DNA from 4 places in the Mucilaginibacter sp. BGA-UO-ETr-C110 genome. Region 1 is predicted to be linked to each of the others. Evidence: riboswitches for the same ligand, from Rfam matches in the RefSeq annotation. Region 1 holds a riboswitch; each other region holds the start of a gene.
The links. Region 1 has a riboswitch for S-adenosylmethionine ahead of AC57BQ_RS27075 (peroxiredoxin family protein). Riboswitches for the same ligand answer to the same signal wherever they lie in the genome.
Positions count from the first base shown of each region.

Region 2: another riboswitch for S-adenosylmethionine. It lies ahead of AC57BQ_RS07560 (O-acetylhomoserine aminocarboxypropyltransferase/cysteine synthase family protein); the one in region 1 lies ahead of AC57BQ_RS27075 (peroxiredoxin family protein).
Region 3: another riboswitch for S-adenosylmethionine. It lies ahead of AC57BQ_RS06650 (TlpA family protein disulfide reductase); the one in region 1 lies ahead of AC57BQ_RS27075 (peroxiredoxin family protein).
Region 4: another riboswitch for S-adenosylmethionine. It lies ahead of metH (methionine synthase); the one in region 1 lies ahead of AC57BQ_RS27075 (peroxiredoxin family protein).

Region 1 is NZ_JCAQPB010000002.1:6,268,416-6,271,570, forward strand. It holds gene AC57BQ_RS27070 (family 2A encapsulin nanocompartment shell protein) at 1-224, opposite strand, end outside; SAM riboswitch class I at 374-490, shown strand; SAM riboswitch class I at 1,102-1,205, shown strand; gene AC57BQ_RS27075 (peroxiredoxin family protein) at 1,434-2,750, shown strand; gene AC57BQ_RS27080 (peroxiredoxin family protein) at 2,777-3,155, shown strand, end outside.
Region 2 is NZ_JCAQPB010000002.1:1,544,434-1,547,588, reverse strand. It holds gene AC57BQ_RS07565 (homoserine O-acetyltransferase family protein) at 1-401, opposite strand, end outside; gene AC57BQ_RS07560 (O-acetylhomoserine aminocarboxypropyltransferase/cysteine synthase family protein) at 480-1,805, opposite strand; SAM riboswitch class I at 2,059-2,169, opposite strand; gene AC57BQ_RS07555 (trans-sulfuration enzyme family protein) at 2,362-3,155, opposite strand, start outside.
Region 3 is NZ_JCAQPB010000002.1:1,309,887-1,313,041, forward strand. It holds gene AC57BQ_RS06645 (SusC/RagA family TonB-linked outer membrane protein) at 1-521, opposite strand, end outside; gene AC57BQ_RS06650 (TlpA family protein disulfide reductase) at 901-1,461, opposite strand; SAM riboswitch class I at 1,584-1,693, opposite strand; gene AC57BQ_RS06655 (GH92 family glycosyl hydrolase) at 2,352-3,155, shown strand, end outside.
Region 4 is NZ_JCAQPB010000002.1:5,164,622-5,167,776, reverse strand. It holds gene AC57BQ_RS22165 (Bax inhibitor-1/YccA family protein) at 1-615, shown strand, start outside; SAM riboswitch class I at 1,035-1,145, shown strand; gene metH (methionine synthase) at 1,284-3,155, shown strand, end outside.

The sequences.
Region 1 (3,155 bases):
GGTAGTTCGCGTTCATCGCGCGATGAGCAGTCAACTTCTACATTGTTGGCGTCAACAACTTTATTTAGTCTGTAAACACCAGATTCAACAGGGATCCAGTTTAACAAATGAGTTAACCATCGTGGTGTAATGGTTGATAATTGCGGAACAGTACGTGTTGCTACGGCTAACTGTCTGGCTGCTACATCGCCAAGGGCTGTTTGTTTTGCTTTTTGATCGGGCATTTTTTTGATAGTAAATAGTTGTTTTAAAGAGTGATTTGTGAGGAGCTGTTCAATCAATGGCTACCTGCTTTGCAATGATAAGAAATAAAATATATTAAATCTATAGGATTTATAGATTTAATTATATATTTGCCACATCAGTTCTTTAATGCTTATCGAGATAAGACGGAGGGAAAGGCCCCATGAAGTCTTGGCAACCTGTACAAATTTTATATGATGTAAAAGGTGCTAATTCCTGCTCCTGCTGAAAAGGAGAAAGATAAGAAGCTACAGGTTTATATAAATATCTCTACAGCTCTTTTCCCGGTAAGTTTTATAGAATACAAATTGATAACTGAAAGATAAAAACCAGGTACATGAAATCCTATAAAACCTTAATCACTGATCATGCAGGTATGTGTTGTTGCTAACCATTTAATTGTTCAGCAATAAAAACAGCATAATACTTTAATTAATATAGATTAACAGATCAATCGCCACCACTTGAACTGTTAAATGGATCGCAAAGCCGAAGGTCATCTAAACCGCATGCTTTGGATCCAACTTATCAACAAATACCATGAATCTGAAATTGAATTTTATCACTAAAGCCCGCATACAGAATGGTGGCATCCTTTTCTGTTGTTACCAGTATTGTTAATTCGCACAGTTCATTCCGGAAATTGATCCTGAAATAAGATCAACATCCTGGCTGTACTAAGTGCGTTGCTTTGCTATGGTGGTAAAACAGGCGTGTGCTGTACAGTCCAGGATGTTGATTATACTATAAAATATGAACTAATTATAAAATATACTACTAAATCTATAGATTTACTTGTAATTATAAATATTCTTGTTATCTTTACAGCATTCTAATTAACCCCACCATTAATTAGTTGATTTATAAAGACGAAGGGAGAGGAAGTCTCGATGATCTTCAGCAACTTTTCAGTTTGAAATAAGTGCTAAACTTTTTTCTAAATTTTTTTAGAAATATAAATTAACTATCATCATGAAAACAGTAAATTATCTACAATCTTATGTGCAGCCGGCATCGGGCTTACGATGTTGCAGCATTCAGTTTGCCTTTTGGTTTTAAGCATCAATCGCTAAAGTTTTTTGCGTATTTCTTTTTCCGGCCTTTGCAATAGGCCTAGGGAATTCTTATGCCCAAATTTCAAATCAGGCAATTATCACACTAAACTTCCAATAACTAAATTTTATAAAAATATGAACATTCACAATTATTTAACTAAAGCAAAATACCTGTCGTTAGGTTTGCTGATTAGTGGCGCAACCTTAGCTGCCGACAAAAATCCCCCCTCAAAATTTATTAAAGAAGGTGTATGGCGAGGTGTGTTTACCGTAAGTGAATCACAAGTGCCATTCAATTTTGAACTAAAAGGCAAAGATGCTGAACACGCTGTATTTACCCTGATCAATGGTTCGCGCCGTGATAACTTCCATGTAAAAGCAATAGGTAAAGATTCTGTTTACATTAAAATGAACACCTATGACGCTGCTTTGGTAGCTAAAATTGAAGATGATGGTAAAATAAGCGGCGAATACCGAAGCTTAGTACCCGGATTTAGAGGCAACTCACTCCCGTTTACCGCCGAATATGGTAAAAGCTATCGTTTTGTGGAACCAGGTAAAGACGTTGCCCCAAAAGCAGATCTTTCCGGTAAATGGGAGATCAAGACCTATAGTAAAGAAGCCGTCCCTGCATCTATCGCCATCTTAAAACAAAAAGGTAATAAACTTACCGGGGTTGTTATGACCGTAGTAGGTGACACCCGCGAACTGGAAGGTACCATTCAAGGCGACGAGTTTGCCCTGAGCGGCTTTACCGGCCCAAGTCCGTTTATCATCAAAGGAAAGATCAATGCCGATGGTTCGATCAGCGGTGAGGAGGGTTTTGGCATCTACAAAAACCTGAAATTTGATGCCGCCAAAAACGAAACAGTTGAATTGCCGGATCCTTACAAGCTTACATTTTTAAAAGAGGGTTATAAAAAACTTGATTTTTCCTTCCCTGGTATTGATGGTAAACCGGTTTCGCTGAGCGACAATAAGTACAAAGGTAAGGTGGTTATTGTAGAAATTATAGGTACCTGGTGCCCCAACTGCACCGACCAGACGGTGTTTCTTTCTCCCTGGTTCAATAAAAATCACCATCGTGGCGTAGAAGCTATTGCACTTGGTTTTGAGCAAAAAGACAGTCTTGACTATGCCAAATATACTTTAGGCAAGCTCAAAGAAAAATATGCTATCAACTATGATATAGCTTTTGGCGGCCTTGCCGATAAAAAACTGGTTGCTCAAAAACTTCCCGCACTTAATAAGTTCATTGCATTCCCTACAACTATTATTATCGACAGAAATGGCGATGTGCGCGAAATATATACCGGCTACACAGGTACGGTAACGGGTAAATATCACAAGGATTATGAAAAGAAATTTAACCAGTTGCTGGATAAATTGATAGCTGAGCCTGCACCTGAAAGTGCCGCGGTAAAAGATTTGGCCGTACACCCATCAAACTAACTATTAACCTATCTATAATTGATCAAATGAAAACACTCAATCTGATTACCTCATTCAAATGCCTGACAATAGGCCTGTTGTTTAGCGGAGCTGCCATAGCTGCAGATACGCCTCCGTCTGCAAAATTTATAAAGGAAGGCGTATGGCGTGGCGTATTTACTGTAGCCGAGTCAAAAGTACCATTCAACTTTGAGTTTAAAGGTAAAGATGCCCAACATGCCGTATTTACCTTGCTTAATGGAACCCGTCGTGATGATTTTCATGTGCAGCGGATCGGGAAAGATTCGGTATTTATAAAAATGAATACCTATGATGCTGCCCTGGTTGCCAAAATAGAAGATAACGGAACCCTGAGCGGCGAGTACCGTAGCCTGGTGCCGGGTTTCAGGGGCAATTCCTTGCCTT
Region 2 (3,155 bases), 4.7 Mb from region 1:
CCACCTATAAGGATATGTATATTATCGATCTGGAGATGGTCAGCAAGCAACTGGTGAGCTTTTACAATATCCCTGATAGTGAACTGCGGAAATGCCTGGTAATAAGGCTGTCCACTTACGGGATTTATACTCAAAGGATTACTTGTTCCATAAGGTGAACCTAAAATATTTGCACACACAATAAAATGTTCTTCGGGATTAAAAAGGAACCCGGTACCTACCAGACCTTTCCACCAATCAAATACATCGGCATTGGCTGTAAGTGCATGACAGATCCAGATCACATTATCTTTTGCTTTATTTAGCCTGCCATAGGTATGAAAACCAATTTCCAGATCCTGTATTTCCTGGCCCGATTCGAATTCAAATGCTTCTGTGTACTTAAATATTTCTGTATTCATTATTCTATTATTCGAGTTTTAAGCTTGAGTGGTGAGTTTCTATTTTCAACTCACCACTCACTTACTCACCACTTACTATTAAACTAACTCTGCAGCAAGCTGCTTTACTTTGGCAAATGCCTGTTCAAAATCGGCTTTGATATCATCAATATGTTCAATACCTACCGATATTCTTAATGATGTTGGTGTAACACCTGCTGATAACTGTTCTTCGTCAGATAGCTGCTGATGTGTTGTGGCCGATGGTTGAATGATCAGCGTTTTGGCGTCACCCAGGTTAGCCAAATGGCTTACCAGCTGCAAACTGTCAATAAAATTACTTGCCTGTTGTTTGTCGCCTTTAATCTCAAATGATAACACTGCTCCAAAACCATTTTTTAAATATTTTTTTGCAAGTGCATGGTATGGTGATGATTGAAGCCCTGGATAGCTAACAGTAGCTACCTGTGGATGCTGCTCCAGCCACTTAGCCAGTTCTAACGCGTTATCTACATGGCGTTGTACACGCAACGACAAGGTTTCTAAACCCTGGATATTCAACCAGGAATTAAACGGCGATTGTGACGGGCCAAAATCACGCAAACCTTCCACACGGGCACGTATAATAAACTGAATATTGCCAAATGGGCCGCCTATGCCAAATACATCGGCAAATACCAACCCATGGTAGCCTTCAGATGGTTCTGTAAACTGCGGAAATTTACCATTACCCCAATTGTAATTACCACCATCAACTATAACACCACCAATACTGGTACCATGACCACCTATCCATTTGGTGGTTGATTCTACAACAATATGAGCGCCATGCTCCAACGGGCGGAATAAATATCCGGCAGCGCCAAATGTATTATCTACAATAAGCGGCAGATCGTACTTTTTTGCCAAAGCAGCTACTTTTTCAAAGTCAGCTATGGCAAATCCCGGATTACCAACGGTTTCCAGGTAAATAGCCTTGGTTTTATTATCAATTAAAGCCTCAAGGTTTTCGGCTGTATCATCTTTTGCAAAACGGGCATCAATACCCAAACGTTTAAAAGCTACTTTAAACTGATTGTAAGTACCACCATAAAGGAAAGGGGAGGTTACAAAGTTATCGCCGGCCTGCAGTATATTGTTTAAGGTCAAAAACTGCGCCGCCTGGCCCGATGCTGTGGCCAAAGCCGCAACACCACCTTCTAAAGCCGCTACACGTTTTTCAAACACATCCGTAGTGGGGTTCATTAAACGGGTGTATATATTACCAAACTCTTTCAGCGCGAAAAGATTGGCCCCATGCTCCGCATTTTTAAATACGTATGATGTGGTTTGGTAAAGCGGCACAGCGCGTGAACCTGTTGTTGGATCAGGTTCCTGACCGGCATGTAATTGTAGGGTTTCGAATTTTAAATTGTTGGCAGACATAGTTGTAAGATTGAAATGTGTTTAATTAATTTTTTAACGATTTGATGGATTTTTAACTGGACTGGTAAATGACCTTACCAGTTGTGGCAACACGTGTATTTTTCGGGATCGGAAAAAGAGTACGTGTCAGATCGATCAGCAGCAGCAACACATACAAATACTGCTAATATTTAAGCTAATATGTTGTATACTACCGTTTGAGGTGTTAAAAATACTGTACTGATTAAATTTAATTAAACTTTTCATGGTTATAAATTTATATTCCCCGGGGTTATTTTCCGGGACAGGAATTGGCACCTTCTCCAATTTTGGAGGGTTGCCAGCGGGTCATTGAGCCTGATCTCTCGCCGCTTCTTTATAAATCAAAACCCGAACTATCGCGGAGAATTGATCAATGGTATCGCTACCAAATATTGTTGCAAATATAGGGTGATATATATTGAAATTCCAAATTAAATTTTAAAAGAGGAAGCTTAACGCTCAAAGCGGAAAGCAAAAAGCCTCTTTAATTGATAAGTGGGTTATCACTTTCAGCCTTTAGCTTTGTGCTTTTAGCTTATAATAAGGCTTGCTTTAAGTCAGCGATCAGATCATCTATATGTTCTAAGCCAACAGATACCCTGAGCAGATTTCTTGGTGTTTTAGTATCAGGCCCCTCAACAGTTGCACGATGCTCGATCAGGCTTTCAACACCTCCCAGGCTGGTGGCACGGGTAAATAAGTTGAGTTTGTTAATGATGTTGTGTGTATCGTTTTCATCACCTTTCACAATAAAGGATAACATACCGCCAAAAGCCAGCATTTGTTCTTTAGCTATGGCATGCTGTGGATGCGATGGCAAGCCAGGGTATAGCACACGTTCAACCTTAGGGTGTTGTTCTAAAAACTCAGCCAGTAACTGTGCATTTTGCACATGGCCCTTAACGCGATAAGGCAATGTTTTAATACTACGAGCCAGGTAATAGCAATCGGTTGGAGAGGGGATAGCACCACCCATTTCCTGTACCTGGCGTATTTTTTGCCACCAATCACTTTTTTCAGCAGTGATCAATGCGCCACCCATCAAGTCGCTATGGCCACCAAAATATTTAGTTGCCGAGTGCATCACCAGGTCGGCACCCAAAACAAGCGGTTGCTGGCATATCGGCGTGGCGAAAGTATTATCGCAAACCACTTTAATTCCCCTGGCTTTGGCAATAGCGACAACCTTTTTAATATCGGTTATTTTAAGTAGGGGGTTTGATGGCGTTTCTATCCAGATCAGCCCTGTTTCGGGTTTAATATGCTGTAGCAATACCTCCGTGTCATTTACGTCAATAAAATCAAAAGTTAAAATACCAGCAAACAGGT
Region 3 (3,155 bases), 5.0 Mb from region 1:
GAGGTTTCGCCGCGGATAATGATGCGTGATGAGCCCATATCGCCCTGGCTGTTGGTTACATTTACACCGGCTATTTTACCGGCCAACGCGTTTACCAGGTTGGTTTCCTTAGCCTCTGAGATATCTTTTGATTTTAAACCCTGTACGGCATAGCCCAGTGATTTTTTATCTTTTGAGATATTGAGCGCCGTGATCACTACCTCGTTCAAAGCGTTAGCTTGCTCCTCGAGTATAATATGGAGTGATCCATCAGCCCCGGTAACGGATATTTCTTTAGTGGTAAAACCAATATAGGTTATCCGTAACACGTCATTTACTTTGGCGCTTAAGGTAAACTTACCGTCGCTGCTGGTTTGTACACCATTGGTTGTTCCTTTAACAGAAACACTTACGCCCGGCAAGGGAAGCCCGTCTGACTTGGCGGTTACCACCCCGCTTATTTTAACAGATTGCGCCGCAACCGTTTGGATGAAAATAAAAGGCAATAGTATTGCCAGTAGTAGTTTGTAATTTTTAAACATGGTAATAGATTGTGAATGTTAACGATACCATACAGGATCCGGAAAACTAAAGACGGCCAGCCATCCGCAGATCGGATGATCGGGCTGTTGATAATATTGCCTTAAACTGTAAAAGCTTTGATTGTTGGGTTGTGCTATGTTGCCTGAGAAAAAAGCCTGACCGACCTAAGCAACGCTGTAGTTTAACAGCAGCAACACTTGTTTTGCATAGATGACATAGGGGTATTCATAGTAGAAGCAGATAATAAAACGTAAATGTTCAAAATAGAAGCGTTGTTTAAGGTTATGTAATTTGTTTTCATGTGCGGTGTGATTAATGGTTAAATCGATATAGCAATGTGTGATGACAGGATCAGGGACACATGCTTTATTATTTATTTTAGTTTACGGATGCGGTTTTATTGTTCACCAGTGCATCAACCACTTTAACCATTGATGCAAACTCCTGCTGATCATACAGGCGGGTAAGGTAAACGATGCGGCCTTCGCGATTGATCACCACATTACGCGTAACACCGCTCTTTTTATTGGCAAACCTTCCAAAAATATCCGCACCAGGATCAAGCGCCAGGTCATAGGTGATCTTCATATCCTGGTGAAATTTTTGTACTTTTTGCAGGGGCTCGTCACGGTCAACGCCGATCAATACCAGGCCCTTGCTTTTGTAGGCTTCCCAGATGTCTTTTTGTAAGTGCGGCATTTCCTGGCGGCATACACTGCACCAGCTGGCTGTAAATTGTAGTATTACTACTTTGCCGCGTAACTGCTTTAGGGTAGTTTTGGTACCGTTGGTGAGTACCAGTTCAAAATCATCAGGAGCCTGTTCGCCAACTTTAACCAGGTAACCGCGATCAATATTGGCAGAGTCGACAGTTTGCGCGCGGGCTGCAATGCCGGTAAACAGGAAAAGATAAACTATGAGTAAAAACTGGTTGTTCATTGAATTTATTAATAGGGCTCCACTATAATTAAGCCGGTGATAAAAAATTAACAGATTGCAATTAAACAGAAAGAATAGGAGAGGTATGAAGAACAGCCTATAGCCGTAAGCGTGTGGACATATCATTATCTTTTCTGCAAATGGTTGCAGATAGGAATTAGCACCTTTATAACAATCTGTACAGGTTGCTAAGACATCACAGGGCCCTTCCCTCAGTCTTTCTGGATAATTAAAAAATGAAATAAAGAACGATTTCGGCTGCAAACATATAAATAATTCTATTAATCCCATAGACTTTGTATTTATTTAATGATTTTCGCTTATTCCTTACAATCGGGTGGCAAAAGGATGCCTCACCTAAATCCTCTCCAAAGGAGAGGACTTTACTCAACATGTTATTTAGCTCCCTCTCCTTTGGAGAGGGCTGGGGTGAGGCTTTCATCCCTCCAAAAAAATCAGTATATTTGTATATCAGGCAACGGCCCGGTTCTCTTTTTTAGGGAACCGGGCCGTTTGGTTAAGGACAAAATCAAACCAAAATAGACCATTTTTAGTGTAGTTATTTGACAATCAATTATTTAATACTTTTTAAACCTTTCAAAACCCATCAAAAATTTGTTAAAAAGTGTTAAAATGGCGTTAAAGTTTAGTTAAAACGGGTAAAAAACAAGTGTTTTTATGCTGTTTTTGACTAAAAAAGTGTTAAAATTTAAGGTTTAAAAAGTTTTTCGGCAGAGGACTCTTATGAAAATGGATGGTGAATCAAACAAAAATTGGTGAAAACGATTAAGTAAATAATTCAACTATTTTTGAGAAATATGACCTTAAAAATAAGAGATTTGTTTTCGGTCTGTAATCAGATCATTCACCAATTATACCTTCTGTTCACTATGCAATTAAAACGGAGCATCTGCCTGTTGGGCTTACTAACTTTTGTTTACGCGGATAACTTCGCCCAAACCACAATCCCCAAAAAGCAACTGGAGGAGGTTGATTATGTTGATCCGTTGATAGGCACTTCTCTAAAAGGTTTTGCCAAGAGTTTTGAGGAAGGCAATGGTGGCGGCGGCACCATGCCCTGCGTAAATGTACCCTTTGCCATGACCAATTTTGTAGCCCAAAGCCGCGAAAACAAAATGAGCTATATGGTTTACCACTATGAGGATAGCAAGGTTATCGGGTTCACGGCCAGTCACCAGCCTACCGTTTGGATGGGCGATTATGGCTATGTTTCGGTAATGCCGCAGGTTGGTAAATTGCGTGTTTTACCAAAAGAACGCGTGCTTTCCTTCAGCCACAAAGATGAAGTGTCCAAGCCGTATTACTATTCAGTAAAATTGAAAACTACCGGTACAGAAAAGATCAAAGCCGAAATAGCGGGCGCTAATACCTGCGGTATGTTCCGGTTTACTTTTCCAAAGGCCGATCAGGCGCATATCATTATCCAGGGCATCAACCTGAACCCTGAGCTAAAAGATTGGGCCAATGACTATACTGTGCGGATGAAAAAACTGAAGGGTTATGTGCATGTAGACACCGTAAACAACGAAATAACAGGTTACAACCCCGACAGGCAGTCGGCCCAGTTAGGTCCAGAGTTAAAGAATTTTAAGGGGTATTTTGTGATCAAATTTAATAAGCAGATCAAAAAATACGGTACCTGGGATAAGCAGGTGATCAACAAAGGTAGTCAC
Region 4 (3,155 bases), 1.1 Mb from region 1:
TCTGCTGTTTGCGCATTCTTATTTTCTCAGAATCAGGCCCTGCTTCATACACTTATCGATCCGGCCACAGGCCGTAATACCGGTTTGGGTACTATTACGATGTTCGCACCGCTTGCATTCGTATTGATCATCTCTTTTGGTTTTAATCGGCTATCTTACGGGGTGTTAGCGTTCCTGTTTATTGCGTTTTCGGCAATAATGGGTATTAGCTTAAGCTATATATTGTTGATTTTTACTGCAGGCTCGGTTTTAGGCGTATTTATTACCACATCAGTAGTATTTGGTGTAATGGCCATCGCCGGTTATACTACTAATACCGATTTGACCAAATTTGGCCCAATCCTGATGATGGGATTGATTGGTATTATCGTAGCATCTTTATTGAATATGTTTATGCACAGCAGTGGCTTAGATTATATCATTAGCTATGTAGGTGTAGCTGTATTTGTAGGCTTAACCGCTTATGATGTGCAAAAACTAAAACGCATTGGCGCGGGTTTAGAATACGGTGATGCATCGGCCTCAAAAATGGCATTGATGGGCGGCTTAACCCTATATCTTGATTTCATCAACCTTTTCCTGATGATTCTGCGTTTATTCGGCAGAAGAAGATAATAGCCAACAAAAGGTATTTGTATACAACAGCCCGGTTCTTTGCAAAGAGAGCCGGGCTGTTTAGTTAAGGCTCAAACAAGGCCAAAAGCCGACCGTTTGACATGTAGTTATTTGATAGCCAATAAATTAATACTTTTTAAATCTTCAAAACCCCATCAAAAATTTGTTAAAAAGTGTTAAAACGGCATTACAATTCTGTTAAAATGGCCAAAAGGCAAGTCTTTTACCCCCTTTTTTGACTAAAAAATTGTTAAAATTTTAGGTTTAAAAAGTTTTTTGAGGCATGGTCGCCGAGATTTCATGACATAACTCATCAATATCTCTGGCCGAATATTCATGCAATTGTAAACACGTTTGGTGTATACAACAGAAGGGGGTAAAACTATTGCATATTAAAGCTTTATTGTGCACCTTTGCATTGCTTATAGAGAAAGGCGGAGGGATTAGACCCTGCGATGTCTTAGCAACCTGTACCATACAAGGTGCTACATTCTACTCAACAACACAAAAAGCGTTGGGAAAGATAAGCGAAAGTCAGTCATATACCCGACTTTTCGAGATAAGCTATTATACAGTTGACAGTTTTGAGTAAGCAGTTTGCAGTTTTTGCTGTATCTGGATATTTGAGTTTACTGCCCACTGATAACTGGCAACTGCCCACTGAGAAAATGGATATTAGAAAAGAATTAGAGAAACGCATACTGGTAATTGACGGGGCAATGGGTACCATGATACAACGGTACCAGTTAACCGAGCAGGATTTTCGTGGGGAGCGTTTTAAAGATCATAACTCTGACCTGCAGGGAAATAACGACCTGCTGAACATTACCCGCCCGGATATTATCAAGGCTATACATGCCGAATATCTGGACGCTGGTGCCGATATTATTGAGACCAACACTTTTAGCACACAAGTAATTTCCCTGGCCGATTATAAGCTGGAAGAGCTGGCCTATGAGCTAAGCTATGAAGGAGCACGCCTGGCCCGCGAAGTGGCCGAAGAATATACCACCAAAAATCCGGCTAAACCCCGGTTTGTGGCAGGCGCTGTTGGGCCAACTAACCGTACCGCATCGCTATCACCTGATGTAAATGATCCCGGATATCGTGCAGTAACATTTGATGACCTGGCCGAGGCTTATTATGACCAGGTTCGTGGCCTGGTTGATGGCGGGAGCGATCTGTTACTGGTTGAAACCATATTTGATACGCTGAACGCTAAAGCGGCTTTATTTGCCATCAATCGATATGCAAATGAGTCGGGTAAGCATTTGCCTATCATGATCTCTGGTACCATTACCGATGCTTCGGGGCGTACCCTATCTGGTCAAACGGTTGAGGCTTTCTGGAACTCGGTACGGCATGCTAACCTGCTTTCTGTAGGGCTAAATTGTGCTTTGGGTGCCAAAGAAATGCGCCCTCACCTGGCCGAGCTTTCCGAAAAGGCCGATGTGTTTATATCTGCCTACCCCAACGCTGGTTTACCCAATGAGTTTGGTCAGTATGACGAAACCGCGCATGAAACTGCTCATCAGCTGGATGATTTTATAAAAGCAGGCCTGGTGAATATCGTAGGGGGCTGTTGTGGTACTACGCCTGAGCACATCAAGTGCATTGCCGAAAGGGCCGCCAAATATTCGCCAAGAATAGTTCCAACGGTGGATCCGAATCTGCGATTGAGCGGATTGGAAGCCGTTACCATCACTCCCGAAAGTATTTTTGTGAACGTGGGTGAGCGTACCAATATTACCGGATCGCCCAAGTTCTCGAAACTGATCCTGGCCGAAGATTATGAAGCGGCCCTGGCCGTTGCCCTGCAACAGGTAGAGGGCGGCGCGCAGGTGATCGATATCAACATGGATGAGGGTATGATCGATTCGGAAGCGGTGATGGTGAAATTCCTGAACCTGGTAGCTTCTGAACCCGATATTGCCAAACTCCCCATCATGATCGACTCCTCTAAATGGACGGTTATCGAGGCTGGCTTAAAATGTATCCAGGGTAAAGGTATCGTGAACTCCATCTCGCTGAAAGAGGGTGAAGATAAGTTCAGGGAGCAGGCACGTAAAATATTAAGCTATGGCGCGGCTACGGTAGTAATGGCCTTTGACGAAACCGGTCAGGCCGATTCTCTGCAGCGCCGTATCGAGATCTGTAAACGCTCCTATGATATCCTGGTAAATGAGGTTGGTTTTCCGCCGCAGGATATTATTTTCGATCCTAATATATTAACCGTGGCTACCGGCCTCGAAGAACATAATAACTATGCGGTCGACTTTATTGAAGCTACCCGCTGGATAAAACAAAACCTGCCTCATGCCAAAGTGAGCGGTGGGGTAAGTAATATTTCGTTCTCCTTCAGGGGGAACAATGTAGTGCGCGAGGCTATGCACTCCGCGTTTTTGTATCACGCTATCAGGGCTGGTATGGATATGGGTATTGTGAATGCCGGTATGCTGGAGGTTTACCAGGAAATTGATAAAACACTGCTGGAGCTGGTAGAGGATGTATTGCTGAATCGTCGGGATGATGCCACCGAA